DNA from 3 places in the Neorhizobium galegae bv. orientalis str. HAMBI 540 genome. Region 1 is predicted to be linked to each of the others. Evidence: predicted binding sites of a transcription regulator. Region 1 holds the regulator's gene; each other region holds the start of a gene.
The links. The regulator LexA, encoded in region 1, represses DNA repair genes until DNA is damaged. The targets are predictions, from matches to a motif close to TGTTCNNNNTGTGTTCNG.
Positions count from the first base shown of each region.

Region 2: the regulator LexA is predicted to act here: its motif matches at 1,052-1,069, upstream of RG540_RS10635 (ATP-dependent helicase).
Region 3: the regulator LexA is predicted to act here: its motif matches at 1,108-1,125, upstream of RG540_RS18780 (helicase-related protein).

Region 1 covers NZ_HG938353.1:1,530,099-1,532,368, forward strand. The annotation lists gene RG540_RS07845 (ComEC/Rec2 family competence protein) at 1-984, shown strand, start outside; gene lexA (transcriptional repressor LexA) at 965-1,684, opposite strand; gene RG540_RS07855 (VOC family protein) at 1,885-2,270, shown strand, end outside.
Region 2 covers NZ_HG938353.1:2,116,346-2,118,615, reverse strand. The annotation lists gene RG540_RS10635 (ATP-dependent helicase) at 1-1,012, opposite strand, end outside; gene RG540_RS10630 (efflux RND transporter periplasmic adaptor subunit) at 1,299-2,270, shown strand, end outside.
Region 3 covers NZ_HG938353.1:3,860,482-3,862,751, forward strand. The annotation lists gene RG540_RS18780 (helicase-related protein) at 1-1,029, opposite strand, end outside; gene RG540_RS31440 (DUF3309 family protein) at 1,754-1,909, shown strand; gene RG540_RS18790 (YMGG-like glycine zipper-containing protein) at 1,950-2,207, shown strand.

The sequences.
Region 1 (2,270 bases):
CGCATCGCCACCTATGGCCTCGCCGCAAACCTCGCAGCCATGCCGATCATCTCTTTCGTGGTGATGCCGGCCGGTCTGGTCGGCATGCTGCTGATGCCCTTCGGTCTTGATGCTCCTTTCATGAAGCTCATGGGCCTCGGTCTGGAAGCGGTGATCGCCATTGCCGGGCACGTGGCCGCCTGGGGCGGTGATGTCGGGATAGGCCGCCAGCATCCATGGTTCCTGACGGTCTCGACGGCAGGCTTCCTGCTGCTGACCCTGCTCAGGACGAAGCTAAGGCTGATCGGCCCGCCGCTGATGGTGACCGCTCTGCTGTTTTCCTGGCATGAGCGATCGATGCCCCTGGCGGATATATTGGTCTCGGAAGACGGGACGATGGTGGCGCTCGTAGACGAGGGACGGGTTACTACCAATCGCGCCCGCCCGCCTGATTTCATCTATGATCAGTGGAAGAGGGCGCTTCTGCTCGGCGACCCGACCAAACCGGATATGTCGCCAGCCAGAGACAAGCCGCCCGACCGCAAGCCATCAGGCGCAAAAAACGATAAGCGCCGTGAGTTGACCTCGGCGGAACTCGAAACCGTGAGGTTGCGAATAAGCCAGGTGACTTCCGCCCGCTTCACCTGCGAACCGAAGGCCTGGTGCGCCGCAAGCACGGACAACGCCATCATCGTGGCCGTAGAAGACGGCCGTTATGCCGGCGCTGCCTGCGACGCCGCCGATCTTGTCATCGCCCCGCGGGCACGCTTCGACCGATGCCGGTCCGGCGGACTGATGATCAATGGCACGACGCTCAGAAAGACCGGCGCGCTGGAGATTTCGTTGAACGGCACGGGCGACATACGACGCTGGCAGGTCCGTGCCGCAATGGCAGCCGAGGACAGGCCCTGGACCCGGCACCGCCACCATGATTGGCGAAGCCAGAGTTTCGACAACGCGTTGCCGGAACCGCTCCGGCAGCTGATCAGTGATAACGGCGGATGAGGCCGACGAGCTTGCCCTGGATCTTCACCCGATCAGGCCCGAAAATGCGGGTTTCGTAGGCGGGGTTGGCGGCTTCGAGCGCGATCGAGGCGCCGCGGCGGCGAAAACGCTTCAGCGTCGCTTCTTCATCGTCCACTAGCGCCACGATGATGTCGCCGGGATTGGCTGTCGTGCCGTTGCGGATGATCACGGTGTCGCCGTCGAGAATGCCGGCCTCGATCATCGAATCGCCCTTGACCTCCAGCGCGTAATGTTCTCCGGAGCCGAGCATCTCGGCCGGCACGGAGATGTCGTGCGTGTTGTTCTGGATCGCCGAGATCGGCACGCCGGCGGCGATGCGGCCCATGACGGGAACGGTCGTGGCGTTCGACGAGCCATCGTTGGCTGCGAGTTTCTGAGGTGCTGCGACCGGCTGCGGTTTGCCGAGGCTGCCCTCGATGACGCTAGGCGAAAAACCGCGCCGCGGCTGGATGCTTGGCGAATAAGCCTCCGGGAGCTTGATGACTTCCAGCGCGCGGGCCCGGTTCGGCAGGCGGCGGATGAAGCCGCGCTCCTCGAGCGCCGTGATCAGACGATGGATTCCGGACTTGGAAGCAAGGTCGAGCGCGTCCTTCATTTCGTCGAATGACGGCGGGATACCGGATTCCTTCATGCGTTCGTGAATGAACAGAAGCAATTCCTGTTGTTTGCGCGTGAGCATCTTTTGGCACCCTCAGAGTCGGAAACAAATCCAGAACGGACACTATATGTTCCATATGTGTTCCGCAAGTCCCTAAATTTCTGTGAAGTATGATGATTTTTTCTTCATAGATGCGTGCCAGATATCTGGTGTCACACCACTTGCGCGGCGCCAGCCCGCTGCCAAAGTAGCTTTGCGATTCCAATTCAGGGGGCCCTCGCGTGAACGCAAGACCGATCGATCATCTCGTGCTGCCGGTGGCGGGACTTACCGCTGCGCGTTCCAGGCTCACGGAGCTCGGTTTTACAGTTGCGCCGGACGCTTTTCATCCTTTCGGCACCGCCAATGCTTGTGTGTTCTTCTCGGATGGGACCTACCTGGAGCCGCTGGCTCTTGCCAACCGACGCCATGCGGGTGTTGCGGCAAAGCGCGGCAACGTTTTCACCGCCCGCGATCTCGCCTTCCGCAAGACGTCCAACCGGCAGGGCTTTTCCGCTCTCGTTGTCGCGACCCGGGACGCGATGGCCGATCATGCGCGTTTCAAGATGCGCGGCGTCTCGGCAGGCGAGGTGCTGGAATTTTCCCGCGGCATGACCCTGGCTGACGG
Region 2 (2,270 bases), 590 kb from region 1:
TGCGCTCCAGCTTGATCACCTTGGCCCCGGGAAAATCCTTCTCGAAGCGCAGGATGTTGTCGACTTCGGCGCCGCGCCAGCCATAGATCGACTGGTCGTCGTCGCCGACGCAGCAGACGTTCTGGGGAATGTCCTTCGGCCGCTGCGCAAGCAGCCGCAGCCACATGTACTGGGCAGTGTTGGTGTCCTGGTACTCGTCGACCAGAATATAGCGGAACTTGCCGTGATATTCCTTGAGCAGATCCGGGTTCTTGCGGAAGATTGCGATCGGGTGCAGCAGAAGATCGCCGAAATCGCAGGCGTTCAGCGTGCGCAGCCGCGCTTGGTAGGCGGCATAGAGTTCGCGGCCCTTGCCGTTGGCAAACGCGCGGGCGTCACCTTCGGCGATATCCGGCGGGGTCAGGCCCTTGTTCTTCCAGGTATCGACCATGCCGGCGAACTGTTTTGCCGGCCAGCGTTTGTCGTCGAGCCCCTCGGCCTGGATTAGCTGCTTGATCAGCCGCACCACGTCGTCGGTGTCGAGAATGGTGAAGTCGGAGCGAAGGCCAGCCAGTTCCGCATGGCGGCGCAGCAGTTTCACGCCGATCGAGTGGAAGGTGCCCATCCACGGCATGCCCTCGACGGCGCCGCCGACGAGTACGCCGACGCGTTCCTTCATTTCTCGGGCAGCCTTGTTGGTAAAGGTCACCGCAAGAATTTGTGATGGGTAGGCGCTGCCGGTTGCAAGGATATGGGCGATGCGGGTGGTCAGCACCCGCGTCTTGCCCGTGCCCGCGCCCGCGAGCACGAGAACCGGTCCATTCAGCGTCTCGACCGCCAGCCGCTGCTCGGGGTTGAGGCCTGCGAGATAATCGGGCGCACGGTGCTGGTCGCGCGCCGCCATGGCGCGGGCAGCGATCCCGAGGCCGCCATTGCCCGCGGCCTGTGCCGGAGCGGGGGCCTTGTTGCGCGGCGCCTGCGGGTGCTGCGGTTCTTCGTCGAAGAACGGAATGTCGTCGAAACTGTTCGTCATGCGGCCAATGTAGTGATTCGGACCTGAAAGACCAGAAAATGTTCTGCTTTCATTCCTAGTCTCCACACAAGGCAAGGCTAAAGTGTGAAGAGGCTGCCGGTTGCGCTCTGCGAAAGCGGCAATTTTAGGAGTATTAGGAGTATAAGTATGCTTGCCGTCTAACATACCCGTGAGATTTCGCGAGGTTACATTTTTGTAAGGTTGCCGAAGACCCATTGCGTGAGCACCCGCAAAAAAGGATACTCCCGGGCAATATGGCCTTTTCGTGCCTCCTTCGGAGAATTGAATGCGGATTTGGAAACAGCTTCTGCTCTGTCTCGCCGTCCTGGCGGGAGCGCTGGCTCTTTGGGTTTACCTGGTGCCGAGTGCAGGAGCCACGCTTGCAAAGTTCGGCGTTCCCGGTGAGGTGATTGCCGCCGTAAGCCCGAAACATGCCCCCCAGCCCACGCCGGCGGCAGCCGGCGGAGCAAACGGCAATGCTGCGGCACGCCAGCAAGGTCAGGGCGCTGCACAGGGGAATGCCCAGAACGGAGCCGCGAACGCGGCCCAGAACAACGCGGGCCAGAACGGCCAGCGTGGCGCCGGCGGCCAGGGCGGACAAGGTGGCAACCGCGCCACGCTCGTCGTTGCCCAGCCGGTGGCGATCGGCACCGTCAACGACCGCCTCACGGCGATCGGCAGCGGCGAGGCCATCCAGTCCGTCGTCGTCATGCCGCAGTCTTCCGGCACGATCAACGAGATCAGGGTCGTTTCCGGCCAGAAGGTCACCAAGGGCCAGGTGCTCGCCCGCCTCGACGACGAGGAGCAGACGATCGAGCGCGAAAAGGCGCAGGTCTCCCTGCAGAGCGCCCAGGAAAAATCCGCGTCCTACAAGAACCTCCAGTCGTTCTCGCGCCTCGACGTTCTCAATGCCCAGATCGCCGAACAGGCTGCAAAGCTCGCATTGTCCACCGCCGAACTCAACCTGAAGCGCCGTGATATCGTCGCGCCGATCGAGGGCATCGCGGGCATCGTCGCGGTCAATATCGGCGACAACGTCACCACCCAGACCAATGTGGTGACGATCGACGACCGCACGGCTATTTTGGTCGATTTCTGGGCGCCGGAGCGTTTCGCCGTCGCCATCGAGCCGGGCCAGGCAGTCGACGCAAGCTCGATCGCCCGTCCGGGCCAGGTCTTCTCCGGCAAGGTCGAGGCGATCGACAACCGTATCGACGCGGCAAGCCGCACGATGCGCATCCGCGCCCGTGTCGAAAAT
Region 3 (2,270 bases), 2.3 Mb from region 1:
AAGATAATCAAAGGCTTGGCTGTCGGTCGCAGGAAGCGCCCGCGTCAAGCCCAGAAGGGTCGGCGCGGCATCCAGGCTTTCCCGCAGAGCTTTGAGCGACGAAAAATCGAGGTTCTTCGACCGCCACTGCAGCACTTTGACCGGATCGAAGTGGTGGCTTTCGATTCGCTCGACCAATTCGTCCTCGAAAGGCGCGACCTGGCCGGTCACGCCGAATGTCCCATCCCGCACATGTCGGCCGGCGCGTCCGGCGATCTGTGCGAGTTCGGCCGGATTGAGGCTGCGGAACTGGTAACCGTCGAATTTGCGATCCTGGGCGAACGCCACGTGATCGACATCGAGGTTGAGACCCATGCCGATCGCGTCTGTCGCGACGAGATATTCGACGTCGCCGGACTGGTAGAGGCCGACCTGCGCATTGCGGGTGCGGGGGCTGAGTGCCCCAAGCACCACCGCCGCGCCGCCGCGCTGGCGGCGAATGAGCTCGGCGATCGCATAGACCTCGTCGGCCGAAAACGCCACGATCGCAGAACGCTGCGGCAGGCGGGTGATCTTTTTCTGGCCCGCATAAAAGAGCTGCGAGAGGCGCGGCCGCTCGACGATGGTTATTCCCGGCAGAAGCCTCTCGAGGATCGGCCGCATGGTTGCCGCACCGAGGAGCAGCGTTTCATCGCGCCCGCGCAGGTGCAGGATTCGGTCGGTGAAGATATGGCCGCGCTCGAGATCGCCCGCGAGCTGCACCTCGTCGATCGCCACGAAAGAGGCCTTCGTCTCGCGCGGCATGGCCTCGACGGTGCAGACGGAGAAGCGTGCATTCGGCGGAGTGATCTTTTCCTCGCCGGTGACCAGCGCCACCTGGGCGACGCCGACCTTCTCGACAAGGCGCGTATAGACCTCGCGCGCCAACAGCCGGAGCGGCAAGCCGATCACGCCGGTACCATGCGCCACCATTCGCTCGATCGCATAATGGGTCTTGCCGGTATTGGTGGGTCCGAGGACGGCGGTGACGCCGCGCCCGCTGAGGATCATGGGCTGGAAATTCAAAGCCTGGTTCCGCGCATCACATAAGGCTCGGTGTTTTGCGCATTCACCCAAAACTCAAAGCCACGCAACACATGGCGATCTCGGCGGGTAAACGCAAGCCTCAAGAATGGCTTTGCGGCCGAAGAACGATCGCTAAAGGCGGCAAATCGAGGCTCGGCGATTCGAATTTTAAACGCAAAGGAACAGACGCGAACGAATCGGAGACGAATCGCAGACTCGAGAAGATTCAGCTTTTGTTCACTGCTATATGTTGATGCGACTCTCGCCTTCCCCACGACATCCTGAATTTGCATCAGGATTGGGTGCATGCAACCGAAGGATTCATCCCGAAGCTGCGCTTTCACGAAGAATCGGAAGAGTCAATCCATTGATATGGTTAACATTTTATCAATCGATTCAGGCTGTTCCACGCTCCTTCGAGCACGGAATTAAGATTCAGGCCAAAGGCGGAACGAATCGCCGACGAATCACGGACATCCATGTCTTCGCCATTTGTTCTCACAAGATATGGTAGGTGTTACCAGGAGAGACCCGCAAGAAAATCGTCGCGGGTAAGGACCTCGAAAGCGAATCGTTCAGGTGCCATTAACATTGGCTAACGCACTTTAACCACATGTGAGAGCACACGTTTGCAAGCCATGGAACAAAAATCGCGGCGCTACGTTTCCTCGCCAAATCCATCTCGGATTGTCTAGCGGAGTAGAAGATCATGCTCGGAACCGTATTGCTTGTTATCCTCATTCTGCTGCTCATTGGCGCCTTGCCGAATTGGGGATATAGCCGGGGCTGGGGCTATGGTCCGTCGGGCGGATTGGGCCTTGTAGTCCTTATCATCATTATCCTGCTGCTGATGGGCAGGATTTAAAGGCGGCGTAGCCGTGTGTACCAAGGGAAGGGAAACTAACATGATGAAGAAGATTCTGATTGCGGGCTGCATGATCGGCACGCTCGCCTCCTGCACCGCGACTGAACGCGGCACGGCAATCGGTGCCGGCACCGGTGCCGTCATCGGTGGCGCGGTGTCGAACAGCTGGGGTGGCGCAGCAGTCGGCGCAGTGGCCGGCGGCCTTGTCGGCGCTGCAATCGGTCACTCCTCGGAGCGCCGCGGATACTGCATCTATCGCGACCGTTACGGCCGCCGCTACGAGGCCCGTTGCCGCTAATCGCTGGCAACAATCCAGTCCCTCAGGACCGGCGCCCGAGCAATCGGCGCCGGTTTTGTTTTG